DNA from 3 places in the Arthrobacter sp. D1-29 genome. Region 2 is predicted to be linked to each of the others. Evidence: riboswitches for the same ligand, from Rfam matches in the RefSeq annotation. Region 2 holds a riboswitch; each other region holds the start of a gene.
What was found. A riboswitch is a leader RNA that binds a small molecule or an ion and turns the genes downstream of it on or off. The one in region 2 is predicted to bind thiamine pyrophosphate.
Positions count from the first base shown of each region.

Region 1: it holds a riboswitch for thiamine pyrophosphate, as region 2 does, so the genes downstream of both, M1E17_RS21805 (ECF transporter S component) here and M1E17_RS14075 (bifunctional hydroxymethylpyrimidine kinase/phosphomethylpyrimidine kinase) in region 2, are expected to answer to the same signal.
Region 3: it holds a riboswitch for thiamine pyrophosphate, as region 2 does, so the genes downstream of both, thiO (glycine oxidase ThiO) here and M1E17_RS14075 (bifunctional hydroxymethylpyrimidine kinase/phosphomethylpyrimidine kinase) in region 2, are expected to answer to the same signal.

Region 1 covers NZ_CP096383.1:4,774,414-4,781,935, reverse strand. Annotated here, with positions in the region: gene M1E17_RS21825 (DUF2975 domain-containing protein) at 1-484, opposite strand, end outside; gene M1E17_RS21820 (hypothetical protein) at 590-865, opposite strand; gene M1E17_RS21815 (hypothetical protein) at 977-1,252, opposite strand; gene M1E17_RS21810 (heme-degrading domain-containing protein) at 1,615-2,157, opposite strand; TPP riboswitch at 2,215-2,356, shown strand; gene M1E17_RS21805 (ECF transporter S component) at 2,424-3,074, shown strand; gene M1E17_RS21800 (ABC transporter ATP-binding protein) at 3,074-4,705, shown strand; gene M1E17_RS21795 (energy-coupling factor transporter transmembrane component T family protein) at 4,702-5,496, shown strand; gene M1E17_RS21790 (hypothetical protein) at 5,536-6,396, opposite strand; gene M1E17_RS21785 (UDP-N-acetylglucosamine 1-carboxyvinyltransferase) at 6,591-7,522, shown strand, end outside.
Region 2 covers NZ_CP096383.1:3,113,310-3,120,831, forward strand. Annotated here, with positions in the region: gene obgE (GTPase ObgE) at 1-822, opposite strand, end outside; gene rpmA (50S ribosomal protein L27) at 941-1,204, opposite strand; gene rplU (50S ribosomal protein L21) at 1,264-1,572, opposite strand; gene M1E17_RS14075 (bifunctional hydroxymethylpyrimidine kinase/phosphomethylpyrimidine kinase) at 1,913-3,529, opposite strand; TPP riboswitch at 3,512-3,609, opposite strand; gene M1E17_RS14080 (Rne/Rng family ribonuclease) at 3,826-7,287, opposite strand.
Region 3 covers NZ_CP096383.1:3,599,062-3,606,583, reverse strand. Annotated here, with positions in the region: gene M1E17_RS16195 (DEAD/DEAH box helicase) at 1-840, opposite strand, end outside; gene M1E17_RS16190 (RNB domain-containing ribonuclease) at 1,172-2,683, opposite strand; gene thiE (thiamine phosphate synthase) at 2,823-3,623, opposite strand; TPP riboswitch at 3,651-3,769, shown strand; gene thiO (glycine oxidase ThiO) at 3,761-5,095, shown strand; gene thiS (sulfur carrier protein ThiS) at 5,092-5,328, shown strand; gene M1E17_RS16170 (thiazole synthase) at 5,333-6,148, shown strand; gene M1E17_RS16165 (4a-hydroxytetrahydrobiopterin dehydratase) at 6,217-6,906, shown strand; gene M1E17_RS16160 (hypothetical protein) at 6,970-7,272, opposite strand; gene M1E17_RS16155 (DUF3107 domain-containing protein) at 7,345-7,522, opposite strand, start outside.

The DNA of each region.
Region 1 (7,522 bases), 1.7 Mb from region 2:
CGTCCAGCTCTGTCCGCAGGTGCTGTGCCTCCACGTCCCGGGCCACCGCCTGGGCGAGCAGAGTGCGGAGCACCAGGACGATGAGGGCCGCGCCCGCAATCAGCAGGGAGGCCCCGCAGATCAGCAGAACGATGCCCGGCGCCGCGTCCCCCGGGGCGAGAAGGACGGCAATCCCGAACACCAGGACGGATGCCGCCGCGACGGCTCCAAAAATGATGTCGACGTAGCGGAAAGCACCATGGGAGAACACTGTCCCCCGCCGCACCATGGTCAGCAGGCGCCACACGCAAACAAGGGTGACCTGGACGGTCATGATGCCCAGCACCACAATGGCGAGGAGTGGAATCCGAACGCCGACCAAATCCGCTCCGGCCTCCTCCAGGTCAACGGCCAGCAGCGGCACCATCCTTACCTGCACGAACAGCGAGCCGGCGAGCGCCACGGCGAGGACAATGCGCAGCACGAGGATGGTCAGTTTTCCCATCGGGATCTCCTTCAATATCGAGTAACAATGAAAGTCTATCGATATTCGGTAGATCACGCACCCTTTTGTAATCACGCTTTCGCTATTCGCGACCGAGAGCTGCGCCTACTTCCGGCCTAACGCTTCCAGCGCCCTGAACAAGGCCGGAGGCCGGGTTTCCAGAAGCTCAACGGGGCGGGCCCCTGCGAGGGCGGGCGAAGGGGAGACCATCCATAGGGTGAAGTGATTGTGGGGAATCTTCAAGGCCATGGCTCGCTGAAAAAGGTCCAGGACAGTGGGGTGGACAAGGCCGCCGGCGAGGAACTGGAATCCCGGGCAGTAAGTGCCCTCCCCAATGAAAACGCGGACCAGCTGCTGCATCACGGGTTCGGGATCCTCCATGAGCTCAGAGAGCCTGCGCTGGACCTGGTCCAGGGAAGGCAGGGTGAATTCCGTTCTGATCGCGGCCCACGTCTGGTCGCTAATTGGCGGCCAGCCGGATCTCACCGGGGCCTAACAGCTCTCGGCTATGGACTCCAGGAACCACTGCCTGGAAAGGTGTTCGCGGCGCAGGGTGAAAATGCGGACGGCAGAGCTTGATCCGAGACACACTTGGGCACGCCAGTACTCGACCTTTTCGGGGCTATCGCTGCCACCAAACCACTGCGTGGGCGTGCCTGCCACCGGCCAGACATCGCCTTGGTACCGCACGGCCAGGGGCTTGCCTGCAAGGTTGAACCTGACATCAACGGCGATGTCCACGGCTGTTTCATCAGCTGTAACTGTCACGGCTTATGCACTCTCCCAATTCCCGTTTGCTCAGGATCCCATAGAGGAATCCTAGAACATATATTCGTATTACGTTCCAATGCGTCCTGCCCGTGGCCTGCGGTTTTACGTCGTTGACAGGTGTTCGCGATCCTATGGAGAGTATGGAGGAGGGGTCTGACAAAGGCCGCCTCGATCCTGGGGGCGCGGCTTGATGCCACGCCCTTCAGGACGCAGCCCCGTATGTGCCTGCCGCCAGGCTGTTGGCACGGACACTGAAGGGGGATTCATGCGTCGCCGTATGACGTTCGTTGTTGGTGCTGCCATCTTCGTTGGAGTGGCGCCGGCATGAATGATATTAGGAATCCGGAAGTGCCCCGAAGCTACCTCGCCTGCATCGACGCCAGGATTTCCCGCAGCGCCTCGACCACCAGGTCGTGGTCCTGCTGCTGGGGCAACCCGGACACTGTGACCGTGGCTACCGCGCCCACACCCGCCACGTACAGCGGGAAGGAGCCGCCGTGCGGGGCGTACCGGGACTCGTCGAACCAGCCCTCGTCCTCCACCCGGCCGCCGCCCCGCCGTCCGCGGAGCCCCACCAGCAGGGACGGCATCTCATAGCGGGCGGCCGTGCGCTGCTTCGCCCGGATCCAATGTTCGTTATCAGGTGTGGCCCCGTCCAGGGCCACGTGGAAAAGGACCTGCTCACCCTTGGTGATATCGATGGCAATGGGCAACCGACGGCCTTTGCCCAGTTCCACCAGGAGCAGTCCGAGGTTGAGGGCATCGTCCTTGGTGAAATGCGGGAACTGCAGCTCGCTGATCTCTGCCTCGATCCGGGCAATCAAGGCTTCAAGCGACCCTTCCGGCTGGCTCACGGCAGAGTCCGGATCAAACGTCGTCACAGGGGAGGGTTCGGCAGTCATGGCCCACAATCTACCCCTCTCGCGGTGTAAACTGGACCACGCCCACAAGGGCAGATTTATTTACGACAGGGGAGCGCCGCCGTCGGGCATCACTGGCTTTGCCAGGGAACCGCAGGTGGGCGCTGAGAGTGCGGACAGCCGCAGACCCTCGAACCTGATCCGGTTAGTACCGGCGCAAGGGAGTCGAGTTCTCGAAGTGTCCGGCAGGGCGGCCGATGCCGCGCGCCGGGGTGCACTTTCCCCTCCTGTTCCTCAGGAGGACCATTATGACAACTGCAACAATCAAGAAGACCGGCAACTCCTGGCGTGTGGTGGACATCGTGGTGGCCGCCCTCATCGCCATCGCCGGCGGCGTGATCTTCTGGGCCTGGTCCCAGGGCGCCGGAATCGTCTCCGCCCCCATGAACGCCGTCTACCCGCCGCTGACCGGCCTGATCGCCGGCGGCTGGATGATCCCGGCGGTACTGGGCATGCTGATAATCCGCAAGCCGGGCGCTGCCATCTTCTGCGAAACCGTGGCCGCCACGGGCGAGCTCATCATGGGATCGCAGTACGGCGCCACCGTGCTGATCTCCGGACTCCTGCAGGGCCTGGGCGCCGAACTGGTGTTCTTCCTGCTGGTCTACGGCAATTTCAAGTTCAAGTCGTTCCTGCACCAGAAGTTCAACCTCATCGCTGCGCTGCTGGCCGGTGCCGCTGCCGGGCTCTTCTGCGGCCTCAACGACTCCTTTATGCCGTGGGGCTGGAACATCGCCTATGAGGCCGGTGACAAGCTGGCCTACATCCTGTTCTGCACTCTCTCCGGTGCCATCATCGCCGGCGCCCTGTCCTGGATCGCCACCCGCGGCCTGGCCAAGACCGGCGTCCTCAGCTCCTTCGCTTCCCGCAAGGCCGCTTCGGAGCGCGTCTTCAACTGATGACACCTCCCGACGCCGGCGCTTCTGCTGCGCGGCCCGCTTCAGTTTCCGCCCGGGGCTGGGGCTGGCGGCATGCCGGCCGCTCCACACCCGCCGTCCGGGGACTCGATCTGGAGATCGGCCCGGGCGAGCGGGTGCTGCTCCTGGGCCCCTCAGGAGCGGGGAAATCCACACTCCTGCACGCCCTTGCCGGTGTGCTGGGGGATGAAGAGGACGACGCCGACGAAACCGGTTCGCTGCTCATTGACGGTTCGGCTCCGCGGGAGCGGCGAGGCCGGGCCGGGCTTATGCAGCAGGATCCGGAAACGCAGGTGGTGCTCTCGCGGCTTGGTGACGACGTCGCCTTTGGTGCCGAGAACCTGGCAGTGCCCCGGGAAGAGATCTGGCGGCGGGTCAATGAAGCACTTGAGGACGTGGGGCTCCGCAGCGCCGGCTCCAGGCAGAATTCAGGCGGACAGGGTTCTGCCGGACAGAGTGCTGCCGGACAGGCTGCCGCCGGACAGGGTGCCGGCGGGCTGCCGCTGGACCACCCGACGTCGGCCCTGTCCGGCGGGCAGAAGCAGCGCCTCGCGCTGGCCGGCATTCTGGCCATGCGGCCAGGGCTGATCCTGCTGGATGAACCGACGGCTAACCTGGATCCTAACGGGGTGCTGGAGGTCCGCGACGCCGTGGGCCGCTGCCTGGATAAGACCGGCGCCACACTGGTGGTGGTGGAGCACCGCGTCTCCGTCTGGAAAGACCTGGTGGACAGGATTGTGGTGCTGCAGCCGGGCTCTGACTCGGCGTCTGCAGTCCTGCTTGACGGCCCTCCGGACCAGGTGCTTGCAGATGCCCGGGACATGCTGGCCGGCGCCGGCGTCTGGGTGCCGGGCTACGTCCCTGCCACCCGGGCCCGCAGTTCGCCGGGTTCGGGCGGACTTCTGCTGGCCGCCGAGGAACTGGCAGTGTCCCGCGAACGGCCCCGCCGCCGCGGCTTCACGACCATTGCGCCTGTGCCGGTGCAGGAGGGGATTTCCGCGCAGGTCCGCGAGGGGCGCGCGCTGACGGTGACCGGCCCCAACGGCTCCGGGAAATCCACCTTCGCGCTCACACTCGCGGGGCTGTTGGCGCCGGTCCGCGGAAAAGTTTCGGCAACCGTGGACCTGAGCCGCGGCGCGGGTATCGATCCTTTCCGATGGAAGGCCAACCAGCTGATTTCCCGGGTGGGCACCGTGTTCCAGGAGCCCGAGCACCAGTTCGTCACCGGGCGCGTCCTTGACGAGTTGATGTTTGGTCCCCGCCATCTGGGACACGGCGAGGAGCGCGTCGACGACCTGATCCAACGGCTGCGCCTGACCCACCTCGTCGAGGCCAACCCTTACACCCTTTCCGGCGGTGAAAAGCGGCGCCTCTCCGTGGCCACGGTGCTGGCAGCCCACCCCAAGGTCCTGGTGCTGGACGAGCCAACCTTCGGCCAGGACGCCAACACCTGGGCTGAGCTGGCCTCCTTCCTTTCCGAGCTGCTGGACGCGGGAACGGCGGTTGTCTCCGTGACCCATGACCAGGAGTTCAGCGCGGTCCTGGGCGGCACTGAATTGCAGCTTGGCCCCGCCTCCCAAGGAGACGCCCGGCTGGAAGCGGGTGCCGCATGAGGACAGCCCTGAACCTCCGCGGCAACCACGCTCTCCTGACCCGTGCCAATCCGCTGGCGAAATTCGCGGCCGTGTTCCTGATTACCCTCGTGCTGGCACTGTCCATCGACTGGGTGTCTGCCACCACGGCGCTGGTGGCGGAGCTTGCGCTCTTTCCACTTGCCGGCCTCACGCTGCGTATCCTGTGGCAGCGGGCCTGGCCCCTGATTCTCGCCGCGGCCGTTGGCGGCTGGAGCACATCGATCATGGCAGCTGACAGCGGTGCCGTACTGCTCGACGTCGGGATTTGGTCCATCAGCGAGGGTTCCCTGCAGCTGGGGATCGGATTTATGCTGCGCGGCCTGGCCATTGCGCTGCCGGCCATCCTGCTGATGACCTGCACAGACCCGACGGACCTCGCTGATGCGCTGGCGCAGAAGGCGAAGCTGCCGCACCGTTTCGTCCTGGGCACGCTTGCCGCCATGCGCCTCGTGGGGCTCATGGCGGAGGAATGGCAGACCATTGGCATGGCCCGGCGTGCGCGCGGAGTCGGCTCGCAGGGAAGTCCCCTCGAAAGGCTGCGCGCCACATTGGGCCAGAGTTTTGGCCTGCTGGTGCAGGCAATCCGGCGCGCTTCCCGGCTGGCGGTCACCATGGAAGCCCGCGGTTTTGGCGGTGCCCAGCGGACCTGGGCCCGCGAATCCACCTACTCCCTGCTGGATGTCTGGGTGCTGCTGGGCGGACTTCTCATTGCCGCGGGCGCTGTGCTGGCGGCGGCGGCATTCGGGACCTGGAGCTTCGTCTGGCGCTAGCCTGGACTAACGGGGCCGCAACCGAATGGCAGGCCTGCCTCAGCTGCAGGAATAGTTGTAGTCGTAGCCGCCGTACACGAATTGGGCCAGGGTGACTTTGCCGCCGGCCGTAAGCGGGGGCCGGGAGCAATTGGCCTTTGCTCCGCGTTCCGTGCTGGCTCCGGCCAGCCAGCTGGGCAGGGAGTACAGGCTGCTGGAGCTGCTGACTGGACCAACAATCTGGTTCCACTGCACGTTGCTGGAGTAGATCCCCACCTCCGCGCCAATGCTGCGGAAGAAATCTGTCATTCCCTCCAGGACGGCCCGGTTGGCAGCCCGGTTGGTGGACCAGCTGTTTTCGGTTTCCACGTCCAGCCACCACCGGTAGGACGCAGGATCATCGATGCCGCGGATGTACGCGTCGTCATAGGCCTTGGCGTAACCGTACATATAGGAGCAGGCCTCGGAAACCTTCCCACTCTCGCATGCGCCGTAGGGGTTCCGGACAGCCGAACCCTCAGGATAGTCGTTGTTGAACGGCCACCAGGAGCCCGCAAGCGCCGGATTGGCGGTGTTCACGTAGAGGGCCACGGCGGGCTGGTCCGGATGCCACGACGACGTCCTGGCCCATTCGAGCTGTTCGGCCAGGCATGGGTTGGTGGTGTTCGCCCGTCCATTGTTGACGCCGACGATCGCGAACGCCTGCCCCTTGGGAAGGGGTCTGTTGCATTGGGGCCACGACACGTCATTGCCCAAGGACTGCTGGACGCCCTCTCCCGGCGAAGGGGCTGCGCCGGCCGGTGGGGCCAAGGCCAGCAGTACGGCGGCCGGCAGGCAGAGGACCAAGCCCAGCGATAACAGCAATGACAGCAGCAACCGCACGTGCGTTGGAGCGCGTACTGCGTTTGTGCTTCTATGCATGGCTGACACCCACCTCCGGACCTGTGAGCCCGTAGGTTTTAGTGTGCTCCGCAGACTTGGGAGGGGTCAAGGGCTGGCTCAATGGTGAGGCGATTATCGCACCAGCCGGGTATATCCAGCGTTTTGTATCACGGATTGTACTCTCAACGTTGCGAATATCTGGCGAAATAGCTCATTTATGATATATTTTGGTCATGACTCAGGAAACTGCTGACCACGTCGCCGCCACCCTTCGCGATGCCCGCAACGAGAAAGGCTGGACCCAAGGCCAGCTGGCCGCAGAGCTTGGGACCAGCCAAAGTGCCATCGCGCGAATGGAACAGGGGAAGCAGAACCTCAGCCTCAAAATGATCCAGCGCCTCGAAGCTATCTTCGGCCGCAGCATCGTCAACATTGGAAAACCCCAGATGACCCACTTGAGGGTTGAGGGCGGCCAAACCCTCTCGGGGGCAGTTGACGTCAACAGTAGCAAGAACGCCGGTGTGGCCCTTCTCTGCGCAAGCCTGATCAACCGCGGCACCACCGTCCTGCGCCGGCTGGCCCGGATCGAGGAAGTGAACCGCATCGTTGAAGTGCTTAGCAGTATTGGCGTTGAATGCACCTGGCTCAACGACACGGACCTCCGGCTCCGCCGCCCGGCCGTACTGGATCTGGCTGACATGGACGTGGAGGCGGCGCGCCGCACCCGGAGCGTGATCATGCTCCTTGGGCCGCTCCTGGATGAAACGTCTGAATACCGGCTTCCCTACGCCGGTGGCTGTGACCTGGGCACCCGGACCGTGGAGCCCCACATGCAGGCCCTTCGTCAGTTCGGGCTCTCGGTGGAAGCAACCTCGGGCTTCTATGCAGTCAAGGCACCGGCCGCGGACGAGCTCTCCCGTTCCTTTGTGCTGACGGAGCGCGGCGACACCGTCACGGAAAACGCCATCATGGCCGCTGCCCACCGGCGTGGCACCACTGTCATCCGTAACGCCAGCCCCAACTACATGGTGCAGGACCTTTGCTTCTACCTGCAGATGCTGGGAGTGGAGATCGACGGCGTGGGGACCACAACGTTGAGGATCACCGGCCAGGAGCACGTTGACGTCGACATCGAATACTTTCCGTCAGAGGACCCGATCGAGGC
Region 2 (7,522 bases):
GCTCATGTCGACGGCGTACTTCTCCAGTTCCGCTTCGATGATGGCCAGGTCCGAGAGCGGATCCCGGTCCGACTCCAGGGTGCCGCAGTCCAGCACGTGCACCAGCGCGGCGCAGCGTTCCACATGGCGCAGGAAGTTGTGGCCCAGGCCCTTGCCTTCGCTGGCACCTTCGATCAGGCCCGGGACGTCGGCAATGGTGAAGCGGACATCTCCGGCCTGGACAACACCCAGGTTGGGGATCAGCGTGGTGAAGGGGTAGTCGGCGATCTTGGGACGTGCGGCCGACATAGCGGCGATAAGGCTGGACTTCCCGGCAGAGGGGAAGCCAACCAGGGCGATGTCCGCGATGGACTTGAGCTCCAGGACAACATCGCTTGATTCGCCTTCGATGCCCAGGAGTGCAAAGCCCGGCGCGCGGCGCTTCTGGGATGACAGCGAAGCGTTTCCCAGCCCGCCCTGTCCGCCCGCGGCCGCGACGTACTCGGTCCCTTCGCCGACGAGGTCGGCCAGGACGGTTCCGTCCTTGGACTTGACCACGGTGCCGTCAGGGACAGGGAGGATGAGGGTCTCGCCCTTCTTTCCGCCGCGCCAATCCCCCATGCCGGGGCCGCCATTGGTGGCGTGGCGGTGCGGGGCGTGGTGGTAGTCCAGCAGTGTGGTGGTCTGGTGGTCAACGCGCAGGATGACGTCGCCGCCGTCGCCGCCGTTGCCGCCGTCGGGTCCGCCCAGGGGCTTGAACTTTTCACGGTGGACGGAGACACAGCCGTGACCGCCGGTACCGCCGGATACGTGCAGTACTACCCGGTCTACAAAGCTCGCCACGTGGATCTCCTCAGTGCTGTTTCCTGGACGCCCGGAGGCGACAAGATGATTGTAATGCGGTTAAAAGCACAGTGGAGCGGACCAAGAATGGCCCGCTCCACCGCTTCAGAACTGGATGTTACTCTGCAGCTGCAGCAGCAACGATGTTGACTACGCGGCGACCGCGGCGGGTGCCGAATTCGACAGCGCCCGGGGTCAGTGCGAACAGGGTGTCGTCGCCGCCACGGCCTACGCCGGCGCCCGGGTGGAAGTGGGTGCCGCGCTGGCGGACGATGATTTCGCCTGCCGAAACTACCTGGCCACCGAAGCGCTTGACGCCAAGGTACTGGGCGTTGGAGTCACGACCGTTGCGAGTGGAGCTCGCGCCTTTTTTATGTGCCATTTGAAATGCCTGCCTCTAAATTCTGGGGAATCTGCTGAAAACCTGAACAGTAACGCTAGTTACTTGATGCCAGTGATCTTGACCTTGGTCAGTTCCTGACGGTGACCCTGGCGCTTCTTGTAACCGGTCTTGTTCTTGAACTTCTGGATGACGATCTTAGGACCACGAAGGTCCTGGAGGATCTCAGCCGTAACAGTTACCTTGGCCAAGTCCGCAGCGGCGGACGTGATCTTGTCGCCGTCCACCAGGAGCAGTGCGGGCAGCTGAATGGTGCTGCCGGCTCCACCGGTGACGCGGTTCAGGGTAACGAAGTCTCCAACGGAAACCTTCTCTTGGCGGCCGCCTGCGCGGACAATCGCGTACACCACTTGGGAACTCACTTCTCTCGACGTTTATTACTAAATTTGCGTGCGGAACCTGGGTCCATATCTGGCTGGCTCCCGCTGTGCCTCAACGCCGTGGATTCGCAAAGGAACCCGTGAGCTATCCCGGTTGCAAGATCCGCTCGTTGTCCAAGCGGGCTGCTTCCAGGGTCATAACCCAAGTGTTGGCGTAAGCACCGAAGATCTAGAATACGCTAATTTTGCCTTCGGCCGCAAATGAGGCTGGTTCCGGCGGGTTGTCTGTGATAGGCACCACAAGGTGGGCGGCACACCGACATCCGGAACCGTGCCCGACTATCGTACCGGCTGCGGCGCCTGCAGGCGATCAGGCATGCAGCCGCGGCGCGTCGAAGAATTCGACCTCGAAACGGCAGGATTGCCGGAATGCCAGGATCATCGCTGCGCGCTCATCCTCCGATCCCCGCCGCCCGGCGTCGTCCGTCATGGCTATTGCCTGCCGGGTGGCGGCGGCAAAGTCTTCGTCGGCGTAGGTCCGCAGCCAGGCGGCGTACGGGTGGGCAGCCGGTTCGCCCGCTGCCACGAACTCCGCGTGAAGCGTTTTGCCCACCTCGGCATACAACCAGAAGCACGGAAGGACTGCCGCCACCAGCACCGCATAACTGCCAGAAGCAGAGGCGGCCAGCAGATGGTCGACATAGGACTTGGTGACGGGGCCCAGAACCGTGTCCGTGGTCCTGGTGCTGAGCCAGCTGCGGTGCAACTCCGATTCAACCTCCAGGCACTGCTGGGCAGACCTGGCCCAGAACAGCTGCTCCGCCTCGGTGGGGGCCAGGGCACTGGCCCGGGCGAGCACCCGGGAATAGCCGTTCAGGTACGTGGCGTCCTGTGCGAGATAGTAGGCGAAGTGCTTTTCGGCCAGGCTGCCGTCTGCAAGGTCCCGGATGAACTCCAGTCCGTAGATGGCCTCAAGGTCCGGCGCCGCTGCTGCCCAGAGGACGTCAGCGAAGTCCGCCGCCGCCAGTGGTGTCCATCCGGCGTCCGACGTCCCCGGCTGTGCTGGCTGGAGATGATGGAAATGATGGATGGGGCCGTTGCCCGATCCCACCTCGAGCCCGGCGGAAGCCTGCAGCGCGGCGGCAAGCCAGGGCTTGACCTGGCGCAGGGAGGCTTCCCAATCGCCCAGCCGTGCCTGCGTGGTGGCCATTGCCGAGGACAGCGAGCAGCCGGTGCCGTGGCTGTTGCGGGTGCGGATCCTTGCGCCTGGCACTACTACCACGTCCTCGGAGAGCACTCCCCCGGTGTTGACCAGGGCGTCCGGGCAATCGCCGCCGTCGAGATGGCCGCCCTTGACGAGGACCGTGGCACCCGTCGCGGCCGCCAGCCTGCGGCCCTGCTCCAGCGCCTCGGGCCAGCTGCCCGCCTGCGGCTCGCCAAGTAGAATCGCCAGTTCCGCCAGGTTGGGGGTGATCAGGTCCGCCAGTGGCAAGAGCCCCTGAAGCGCTGCCTCAGCCGACTCGGCGAGCAGCCGGTCCCCGCTGGTGGCCACCATTACAGGATCCAGGACGACGACGGCGGGGCGCACCTTCTCCAGCCAGTTACGCACCGCCGCCATCACGTCAGCATCACCGAGCATGCCGATCTTGACGGCATCGACGGTGATGTCGTCACTGATGGCATCCAGCTGCCAGGCCAGAAACGAGGCCGGCGGTACATGCACGGCACGGACACCCTGCGTGTTTTGGACCGTGAGGGCGGTGATGGCAGCCATGCCGTAGCCCCCGTGGGCCGCAATGCTTTTCAGGTCGGCCTGGATGCCGGCGCCGCCGGAGGGATCGGAACCGGCGATGGACAGGACGCGTGGGACGTCCCGCAGGACGCCGGCCGCTTTTGGCTGCGTCAGTGTGGATTGCGTTGATGTTGGTGTTGTTGCTGATGCGGGCGCTGCTGGAGGCAGGACTGATGTTGACGACAAAGAAGACATCCCTTCGCCGGTGCTAGCCGGACAGGTTCAACGGGTGTGGATCTCAGCCGGCCTTCTGCGCGGCACCCCGTGTCAGTCACCCAGCGTAGCGTTCTGGGCGGCATCCCTGTTAAAGGTGACGCTTTGGCTGCGGCCGGCGCTGTTCCGCCGTTGATAGGCACAACGGCAGGTACCGGTTGGAGGCGCTTCCCAGTTAAAGGCGAGTGCCTTAAAAGGCGAATGCCCGGCTGGGCCGTGACTAATCACGGCCCAGCCGGGCATCCCGACAGCGTGGCTCCGCTGTTAGGGTTCCGCTGTTAGAGTTCGGACGCCGGCACTCCTACGCCCAGGATGATCGGAGCCTCGGCTCCGGCCGACCGGTCACCCTTGGCAACCGTCGCAGGCTCCGGGGCCTTGGCCGAATGCGAGTGACCTTCCGGCGCTGCGTGCGTACCTTCGTGGTGTTCCACCGAGGTGGCGTTGGCAGCACCCTGGGCCCGGCTGGCACTCCTGTTACGGCGCGGGCGGCGGGAGCGCGACTGCTCAGCCGTGTGGTCGGAGTAGTCCTTTTCCTCCACCGCGGGCTCCGGCTGGCGGGCAGGACGTCCTGCTTGGATCTGCTCACGTCCGGCCTGCTCTCGCCCAGCCTGCTCCGGCTGGACACGTCCTGGCTCCGCCTGCGGAAGGGCAACCTGCGGGCGTTCCTCTGCAGGAGCCGGCTCGCCAAGGTGGGCGAATGCCTCAGCGAGGCGGTCCAGCGTCAGTGCAGGCTTCTGTGCCTGGTCCTCCACGTGCTCCACAAACGGCAGCACCACCTGCTCACCGCCGAATGTCAGCACGGCCGCTGGACGGCCGGACGTGTCAGGCTGGTGCCGTTCGGGCACTGCAGCAGGCGTGGCCTGCTCTGCTTCCGGGGAAGCCGGGGCCTGGACTCCGCGGGCGGCAGCCTGAGCCGCCTCCTCGTCGTGCAGGTGCGCGGCGTGTGCTGCGGCCGCAATGTTGGCAAGGGCTGCCCTGGTGGCCTCAGCCTTGGCATGGCGCTCGGCGTCGCTGGGGTCGGGGTGGACCGTGTGGATCTGGATGGGCGCAGCCGGAGCGACGTCCAGCGGCTGGCCTCCCCGTCCGCGGCGCCGTTTGCGGTCGGTGCGTGCGCCCGGCTGGCTTTCTGTCCGCTGGCTGTCCGTCCGCTGGCTGTCTGTCCGCTCCTGGCGATGGGCGTCCGGGCGGGTGTCAGAGCGCTGCACGTGGTGCTCGGCGGCAACGATGTTGGCCCGGCGGTGCTCCACGGGATCATCGTGGGTGACGATGCCGCGGCCGGCGCAGACCTCGCACTGCTCTCCGAAGACTTCGAGAAGCCCGGTTCCCATCCGCTTGCGGGTCATCTGGACAAGGCCCAGCGAGGTGACCTCAGCCACCTGGTGCTTGGTACGGTCGCGGCCCAGGCACTCCACCATCCGGCGCAGCACCAGGTCCCTGTTGGACTCCAGCACCATGTCGATGAAGTCGATGACGATGATGCCACCGATGTCGCGGAGCCTGAGCTGGCGGACAACTTCCTCGGCCGCTTCCAGGTTGTTCTTGGTGACGGTTTCCTCAAGGTTTCCGCCGCTGCCGGTGAACTTGCCGGTGTTGACGTCCACCACTGTCATGGCTTCGGTGCGGTCGATCACGAGGGAGCCGCCGGACGGCAGGAACACCTTGCGGTCCAGGGCCTTGTGAATCTGCTCATCGATCCGCCAGGCCGCGAAGATGTCCTGATCCTTGGTCCACTTTTCCAGCCGGGCCACCAGGTCAGGCGCAACATACGTGACGTAGGCCTCAATGGTGTCCCATGCCTCCTCGCCGGAGACGATCAGCTTGGAGAAATCCTCATTGAAGACGTCGCGGACCACCTTGATGGTGAGGTCCGGTTCGCCGTACAGCAGTTCCGGGGCGAGGATCTTGGTGGACGTGGATTGGCCTTCGATGCCCTCCCACTGCGCCCGCAGCCGGTTGATGTCGTGGGTAAGCTCCTCCTCGGAAGCGCCCTCGGCCGCTGTGCGGACAATAACGCCGGCGTGCTCCGGGAGCCGGTCCTTCAGGATGCGCTTGAGGCGGTTACGTTCGACGTCGGGCAGCTTGCGTGAGATTCCGGTCATGGAACCGCCGGGCACGTACACGAGGTAGCGGCCCGGAAGGGAAATTTGGCTGGTCAGGCGTGCACCCTTGTGGCCCACGGGGTCCTTGGTGACCTGGACCAGGACCGTATCTCCGGATTTCAGCGCATTCTCGATGCGGCGCTGCTTGCCTTCGAGGTTGACGGCCTCCCAGTTCACTTCGCCGGCGTAGAGCACGGCGTTGCGGCCTCGTCCGATGTCAACGAAGGCTGCTTCCATGGACGGCAGGACGTTCTGGACCTTGCCCAGGTAGACGTTGCCGATCAGGGAATCCTGCTGGGTCTTGGAGACGAAGTGCTCAGCCAGGACGCCGTCCTCCAGGACTGCGATCTGGATTCTGTCGTCGCGCTGGCGGACGATCATCTGCCGGTCCACCGACTCGCGGCGGGCAAGGAACTCGGCCTCGGTGATGACGGTGCGGCGGCGGCCCGTGTCGCGGGACTCCCGGCGGCGCTGCTTCTTGGCTTCCAGCCTCGTGGAGCCCTTGACGCTGGTCACCCGGTTGTTGACTATCGGCTCGGTGACGGCGCGCGGGGCACGGACACGGGTCACGGTGTTGGGCGGGTCATCATCGCCGCCCCCGGTAAGTTCAAGGTCCTGCTCGCCCCGGCGGCGGCGGCGTCGACGGCGGGAGGTCACGCCCTCTTCAGCCTGACCGGCAGACTCCTCATCGGCGTCGTCCGCGGCGCTGTCCTGGCCGCCTTCGGCGCTATCACCCTCAAGATCACGGCCGCCGGTGCGGCTCCGCCCGCGGCGGCCACGGCTGCGGCGCCTGCCGCGGACACCGGCGTCGTCGCCGGAGCCGTCCTCGGTGTCGTCATCCTCTGCTTCTTCCACAGCTGCGGCCGGAGCGGGAGGCGCCTGGCGGGCCACCGTGCTCAGGTCGGGGGCCTGGAACAGCACTGAGGTGGGCGACGGCTCCAGGAAAAGCGATCCAAAGGGGCTGGCTGGTTCAGCCGGTGCTGCTTCCTCGGCTTTGGCAACAGGCGCCGGCTCGGGTGCCTGTGCCGCTTCAGGTGCCGGTGCGGCTTCAGGCTCTGTGGCCGTGGGGGCAGCAGCCTCCACAGCAGTCCCTTCCTGACCGGCGGGCGTTTCCACTTCCGCGGCAGCGGGCCCGGCCACCGGGGCGGACAGTGGCTCGGCTGCGGACATTGGCTCGGCTGCGGACATTGGCTCGGCGGCAGACATCTTGCGGGTGGCAACACGGCGGCGGCGCACAGGCTTCGCCTCGGCCTCGGCGTCGGGACCAGCAGCGGCAGCTTCCGGCTCAGGCTGGGCGGCGGCAGGCTGATCATCCACGACGGTGCCGGCCTCTTCTACAGCGAAGGCCGGCAGTGGCTCTGCTGTGTCAGCCTTCTTGCGGGCGCGTGTGCGGCGGACAGGCGCCTTGGCTTCCGGGGCGTCTGCAACAGGGGCCTCTGCGACTGGGGCATCTGCGACCGGGGCATCCGCAGGCGGGGCGTCCGCAGCGGATGCATCCGCCCCTGCGGTCTCCCCGGCGTCACTTGCTGCCGGGGCTGCTTTCCGGCGGGTCCTGGGGGCTTTCTTGGGGGCTTCCGGCGCTCCCGGGTGGTCGCTAACAGCTGCATTGTCGTTAACGGCTAGTACTTGTTCATTTTCCATATGTGGCAACACTCCTGCCCCTGACGTACCGCCACATCCGGCACCCATTGGGGCACATATTGTCAAAACCCGCAGGCATTGACAGAAGTCAAGTGGATACTCCCAGGTTCGCACCGGCAGTGGGGTGCGGCAGCCCGTGGGAGCCGTCGGCTGTGTTCTGAAAACCCGTTGTTCTACACGCCACAACCAGGTGCCGACCAATGGAATTGCGGGAAGCCGGATCAGAGAATCCGAT
Region 3 (7,522 bases), 490 kb from region 2:
CGCAACCACCTCGATCTTGTCCATGCTGTGGGCACGGTAGATGAGCTGGCGGATGTCACGCTTGGTGAGGCCCTCGTCGTCGGGATCGGCGGCGCGGATGTGCGTGGGCTGCGTCATGTAGCGGCGTGCCATGGCGATGACCGGGCCCGGCATGGTGGCCGAAAAGAGCAGCGTCTGGCGGACCGGCGGGGTGCCCGCGATAAGGGTTTCCACGTCCGGGAGGAACCCAAGGTCCAGCATTTCATCGGCCTCGTCAAGAATGACGATTTTCACGTTCTTCAGGCTGAGGTGCTTTTGCTTGTAAAGGTCGATGAGCCGGCCGGGAGTTCCCACCACGATCTCAACGCCCTTCTGGAGGGCTTCCACCTGGGGCTCGTAAGCGCGGCCGCCGTAGATGGTGGTGATGCGGGCATTGCGCTTGCGCGAGGCATTCTGCAGGTCATTGGCTACCTGGACGGCCAGCTCACGGGTGGGCACGATGACCAGGGCCTGCGGCGCGCCGGGTACGGCGAGCTTGTCGAATCCGGCGTCGTCCGGTCCCACCACGCGCTGCAGCGCGGGGATGCCGAAGCCCAGCGTTTTGCCGGTGCCTGTCTTGGCCTGGCCGATGATGTCGTGGCCTGAGAGGGCAACCGGAAGTGTCATGGCCTGGATGGGGAACGGATGCGTGATCCCGGCATCGGCCAGGGACTCGACGATGTCCGCCCGGACGTTGTAGTCCGCGAAGGATTTCTCCTCGATTTCGTGCGGCTTCTCATCGGAGATGATGGTTTCTTCCGGCTCAAGGATCTCAAGGCCGGAATCGTCGATCAGAAGCTGGTGGGTATGCAATTCACTCACGGGGGAGTTTCCTTATTCATTTGGGCGTTGGCGCCGACTGCTCAACGGGCCGGCCAACAAGGCCGATCCGGAGCACGCTCAGCGCGCAAGCAAATCCAGTGGAAGCCGATCGCGGGCTATCTAAATGCTGGCACTGGTGACCAACGGGTGTATCTCAAGATCGCGTAGGGGCGGGCTTGTTGAATTCAAAATCAAACGAAATCAACGACCGGGCATCCATATCTACTTCTTCAGTCTAGCCGTACGGAACTCGAATGCTGGCCTTGGCACCCATCGTGGCGTTCACACCACGCACAAAGCGGGGATGCTGGGAGGCTTGGCGGTAATAGTTTTACCCCACCAGTTCGAAGTGGACTTCCCTGCTGGCAATGTCCGAGGAGATCAGCCGGACCCTGACTTTTGTGCCCGATTCGAGGTCGCCGCCGCACCGGGCCGTCACAGCGGGTTCTGCGATCTGGATGATCCCGGAGGCGCCGTTCCCGTTCTTTCCGTTGCCGTTGCGGCCGTTACCGTTGCCGGCGGAGTCGTTGCCGTTGCGGTCGTTGCCGTTGCGGGGCTTGGATCCGGAGATCACAATGGCATCGAATTCCTGGCCGACGTGGTTGACCAGCAGGGCGGCCTCCACCGTGTCCAACGCCATGCGCTCCATCCGCGAAGCCAACTGGTCGGACCCCGCCATGATGACCGGCAGGGACGGCAGTGCCTCCCGTGCCCAGTCCGGCACAGGCCTTCCGTTGCTCAGGGCTTCGCAGATCACCAGGACAAAGCGGTCGATCAGCCGCCGCAGCGGAGCGGTGGTGTGGGCATACGCCGCTCCGATGGCGGCCTGGATGGCGTCTTCCGGAACGTTGCCGTCGAACGCCGTATAGCTGGCGCCGCGGAAGAGCATGCCCGCAGAATGCAGGATTGCAAGCTGTCGCGGCTCCATAGGGTCCAGGGTGCGGAGGAATTCGCCGTAGGTGATTTCTCCATCCCAGGGCCTTCCCAACGCTTCCGTCTGGAGTTTGAAATGGTTCAGGGAGCGCTCATCCGGGGCCGCCATGGTGCGCAGGATGCCCACCTTCCCTTCGAGCATCAGAGCGGCGGCGGCCATTCCTGTCATGAGGGAAATCTGGGCGTTCCAATCCTCCACGGGAAGCTGCGGCGCAGCGGCAATCCGGTAGCCGCCGTCGGGCAACTGCACGATTTCCTGCTCCGGCATGTTCAGGCTCGCTCCGCCGCGCATGCGCTCCAACTCAACCCGCTTGAGACCCACTTCCTTGAGGAGCCGCAGGACGGGGGAGGCCGTTCCGGCGTCGATCTCCGCCTGGGCGCCTTTGTAGCTGAGCTTGGCGCGGCTGCGCATCCGGGCCCGGCGCAAACCCACCGAAACCACGTTAGCCGCGTCATCGAGCTCGAAGTCCCACACGAAGGCCGCACACAGTTGGCCCGCGAGGAGGCTGCCGGCCTGTTCGCTGATGATCTCCGGGTGCAGCGGAATCCGGCCGTCCGGGGCGTAGAACGTTTGCCCCCGACGGCGGGTTTCGGCATCCAGGGGTCCGCCCGGGATCACAAAGGCAGGGACATCGGCAATCGCATACAGGACCCGGTAGCCATCGCCGGCGCGCTCGATGAACAGTGCCTGGTCAAGGTCCGTGGACGACTCCGGGTCAACGGTCAGGAACTCAACGTCGGTCAGGTCAACTGCCGGCAGCTCCAGTGCCGCCACTGCCGCCTCCGCGTCCCGCACAGCTTCCTCGGGGTAGGGCCCAGGCAATTCCAGCTCGGTCCGCAGCGCGCTCAGGGCCTCCGCGAGGGCGTTTGTCAGCTCGTGGACGTTGGGAGCCAGGCGATGATGTGACACGAAATTCAGGTTAGCCCGATTTTGGCCTGGAGTGCACGCAGCGGGCCCTCAACGCGCCCGCATCGTTGTGGAGGAGTAGCCAGCCGGCGGGCATGGCGCTGACGCTCCGCCAGCCAAGCCGGCAGGGTTGAAGCAGGGCTCAGGACGCCCCGGCCTGCAATGCCTGAATCATGGCGGCCGCAGCCTCAGCGGGGTCCGGGGCCTCGGTGATGGCCCGGACCACCACCACCCTGCTGGCGCCAGCTTCGACTACCTGCTCAATGTTGCCCAGGTCAATGCCGCCGATGGCGAACCACGGGACTGCCTGGGCGCCGGGGACCGAGCCTGCTTCGCTGACGGCGCGCGCTGCATAGGACACAAGGTCCAGGCCGACGGCGGCCCTGCCGGGTTTGGTGGGAGTGGCCCAGACGGGTCCAACGCAGAAATAATCAAGCCCGGCCGCAAGGGCGCCTTCGGTGCCTGCCCGCGGGACTGCCTTGTTCGCGGCGGTCCCAGCGCTGATGGCGGCGTCGATCTGCCCGGTGCTGTGGGTGGACAGGCCTATGACCCGGTCCCCGAGGAGCAGGCGTGCGGATGCCAGCGGGAGGTCCTTCTGGCCGACATGGAAAACGGGGGCTTCGGAGAGCAGGGCGACGTCGGCACGGTCGTTGACTGCCCACAGCCGGCCGTGGCGCCGGGCCGCCGCTTTCAGTACTTCCAGGAGTTCCAGTTCCTCCGCCGCCTCGATGGACTTGTCGCGAAGCTGGATGATGTCCACGCCGCCGGAAAAGGCCGCATCCACAAAGTCGCCGAAATCGCCCTTCTCCCGGCGTGCGTCCGTGCACAGGTACAGCCGCGCGCTGCTGAAGCTGCCGGTGATGTCTGCGGCGGGTGCGGTGTCTGGTGCGGTGGAGATGGGGCTGCTGTTGGAGGCCGTGCTGTTGGAAAGGGCGGTATTCATGGAAACCAGCGTAGTTCCTCTAAACTGGCCTGGTACTGCGGGAGCCCGCGGCAGCTGTCATAAAGCGCCGGGCTGAGAGGGCGTCAGAGCCGACCGCTTGACCTGATCCGGCTAATACCGGCGTAGGGAAGGAAACCATGATCCCCCCATCCCGGAATGCGCGGGGCCCCGCCCCGACTGCAGCCGCGGCTGTTTTGCGTGCAGATGTTGCAGTGATCGGTGGCGGAGTCATAGGCCACGGCATCGCGTGGGAAGCGAGGCGCTCCGGCCGGTCCGTGGTGGTCATCGACGATGCCCCCGGTGCGGGGGCCAGCTGGGCGGCCGCAGGCATGCTGGCGCCTGTAAGCGAACTGCACTACCAGGAGGAGGACCTCCTGGAGCTGATGCTTGAGTCGTCAGCTCTGTGGCCCGCCTTTGCGGCCGACCTCGCCCGGCTGGCGGCACTGGATCCGGGCTACCTGCCGACGCCGACCATCGCCGTCGGGGCGGATGCGGCGGACCGCCGGGCCCTGATGGACCTCCGGACGGTCCAGCAGGCCAGCGGACTGCAGGTGGAACCGCTCACCATCCGGGAGGCGCGGACCCGGGAGGCCTTCCTTAGTCCGGCCATCTCCTGCGCACTGGACATCCCCGCCGACCACCAGGTCGATCCGCGGAAGCTCCTGGCGTGCCTGCGGCTTGCCCTGGCTAAACACCAGCCAGGTTCCGGAACCGCCGTCGAAGGTGCCGGCGAAGGGTTCGCCGTCGCCCAAAGGGCCACATCGCTCCTCTGGGAGGACGGCAAGGTCAGCGGCGTGCTGCTGACAGACGGCGGCAAGGTGCTGGCCGGCGAAACCGTGGTGGCGAACGGGCTGCAGGCAGCGTCCCTGTCTGGCCTGCCGCACGGCCTGCGCCTGCCTCTTCGGCCGGTGTACGGAGACATCCTCAGGCTTGCCGTCCCCCCGCATGTCCGGCCGCTGGTTACATCCACCATCCGCGGACTGGTACGGGGAGTGCCCGTGTACATCGTCCCGCGCCAGGATGGAACAGTGGTGATCGGGGCAACCCAGCGCGAGGATTCCCTGTCCGATGCCGGGGATGGCGCTGTGTCCGCCGGCGGCGTGTACCAGCTGCTGCGTGATGCCCAGGTCCTGGTCCCGGCGGTGGCAGAGCTGGAGCTTGTGGAAATAACAGCGAGGGCGCGCCCGGCGACACCGGACAATGCTCCGCTGCTGGGCCGGGTCAACGTTCCGGGAAGCGCAGAACACGTTGCCGGGCTGATCATCGCCACCGGCTTCTTCCGTCACGGCGTACTCCTCGCCCCCGCCGCTGCCGTGATCTGCCGGAACCTGATGGACGGCACGCCGGATCCGCGCTGGCTGCCCTTCAGCCCGGCCAGGTTTTCCGCGCTCGTTTCCGTTGCCGCGCCTGTTCATGCGGATGCCGCGATCGGCCCAGAAGCTGCCATCGACCCAGAAAAGGAATCAGTATGAACATCACCCTCAATGGTTTGCATCACGCCGTGTCCGACGGCGCATCCATAACCACCCTTGTCAGCCAAATCACCGGCCGGCCGCTGGCAGCTGACGGCCAGGCGACTGACGGCAAGAAGCTCGGCGTGGCCGTGGCACACAATTCCGAAGTAGTACCCCGAAGCCAGTGGTACGTCACGGCGCTCGCCGACGGTGACGACGTGGAACTGGTCACAGCAGTCCAGGGAGGCTGACACCATGACCGAAACCAGCAGCATCAGCACGCTAAACGAGCCAGGGCAGGCGGACAGACTGATCATCGACGGCGTCGCGCTGGGATCCCGCCTCATCATGGGAACCGGCGGCGCGCCCAGCCTGGACGGGCTTGGCGCCGCCCTGCTGGCGTCCGGGACCGAGCTGACTACCGTCGCGATGCGCCGCTATTCACCTGCCGAGTCGGGATCGCTGTTCCAGCTGCTGGTGGACCACGGCATCCGTGTCCTGCCCAACACGGCTGGCTGCTTCACTGCGCGCGATGCAGTCATGACCGCCGAACTGGCCCGCGAGGCCCTGGAGACGGACTGGGTCAAGCTGGAAGTCATTGCCGACGAACAGACCCTCCTCCCTGATGCCGTTGAACTGGTGGACGCCACGGAGCAGCTCGTCAGCCGGGGGTTTAAAGTGTTCGCGTACACCAACGACGACCCCGTGCTGGCACTGCGCCTCGAGAACCTGGGAGCTACAGCCGTTATGCCGCTGGGAGCGCCGATCGGCACCGGCCTGGGGATCCTGAATCCGCACAACATCGAGCTGATTGTTTCCCGCGCGTCGGTTCCTGTGGTGCTGGACGCCGGCATCGGTACCGCTTCGGACGCGGCGCTCGCGATGGAGCTGGGCTGTGACGCCGTGCTGCTGGCCACTGCAGTGACACGGGCGCAGAACCCCGCGCTGATGGGCGAGGCCTTCAAACACGCCGTTATCGCCGGTAGGCTGGCCAAAGCGGCCGGCAGGATTCCGCGCCGTGAGCACGCCCTGGCGTCGTCGGCCATGGAAGGCCGGGCAGAGTTCCTCTAGGTCGTTCCCCTCGGCAGGGGGCGGCCAGCGCCGGGGCCGGGCTGACAGGACGAGCTTAGGAGTCAGCAGTGGCCGGCAAGGAAGACATACTCACCAGGGCGCAGGTTGATGAGGCCCTTACAGGGCTCACGGACTGGCGGTACTGCCAGGGCGCACTGGTCACCGTCTACAAAGCGCCGACGGCGGCCGCCGCACTAGAGCTGATTGCCGCCGTCGGACGCCTTGCCGAGGAGCAGAACCATCATCCGGACCTTGACTGGCGCTACAACAGGGTCTTCATCCGCTTCACGTCCCACGATGCCGGTGGAGACGTGACAGCGCGTGACACCACCGCGGCCGCGGCCGTGAGTACGGCGGCCACGAACGTGGGGGCAGCGGCGGAGCCAGGCCTGTACAGGACGGTGGAACTGGCGATCGACACCGTGGACGCAGCAGAAATCTCTGAGGTGTGGCGGGTGGCCCTGGGCTACAAAAAAACCCCAGGCAACGATTTGGTTGATCCCTACGGGCGCGGGCCCAGTGTGTGGTTCCAGGAGACTCCCACCCCCAACAGCAGCCGGATCCACGTTGACGTTTACCGGAGCAAGGCCGAATCGGGACAAGTCCTGGAGAAGACCGCAGCCACGGGAGCCTTAATGAACCGTGACTACGCACCCGAATGGGTGGTAGTCACGGACATGCAGGGAAACCGGCTGTGCCTGTGCACGGAGGAAGGCTACCAGCCCGACATCCCGGCTGAGGTTCCAGGCCAGGCCTGATATCCGGCATCACCGCCCAGGCCTGATATCGGGCCTGGGCGGTGATGCCAGCGCGGGCCCCCGTTACAGCTTGAGCGCCGCTGTCAGCCGCACGGTGTCATACCGGGCGCGGGTCCTGCCGAGGTACACAGCCGCCGCTGCTGCTGCTGCGGTACCAAGCACTATGGGCATGACCCAGGGGATCCAGGTCAGGCCCGGCTGGTAGCCAAAGCCCGCTGTTATGAAGATGATCCAACTCAGGGCACCAACGGTAACGGCAACCCCGGCGGGCAGCCCCATCCCGTACTTGGCATGGCGCTTGTCATTGGCCCAGACAATAAAGCCTGCGGCCGTGGTGGCCAGGACAACGATGGTGAGCGAAAGCATGGATCTCCTCGTCAAAAATGCAACTGGCGCCTTAACTGGCGCCTTAAAAGGCCTTTTTGGCCGGACAGGCTGCTAGAACTGGCCGAAGCCCACCCGGCGGGACTCTTCAGCGCCGATCTCCACATACCCGAGGGCATTGCCGGGGACGATGATGACGCGCCCCTTGTCATCCTTGAGGCGAAGCTCGCTGCCCTTGCTGATGGCGTCTTCGACGACCTTGGCGACCGCATCAGCATCCTGGGCTGACTCA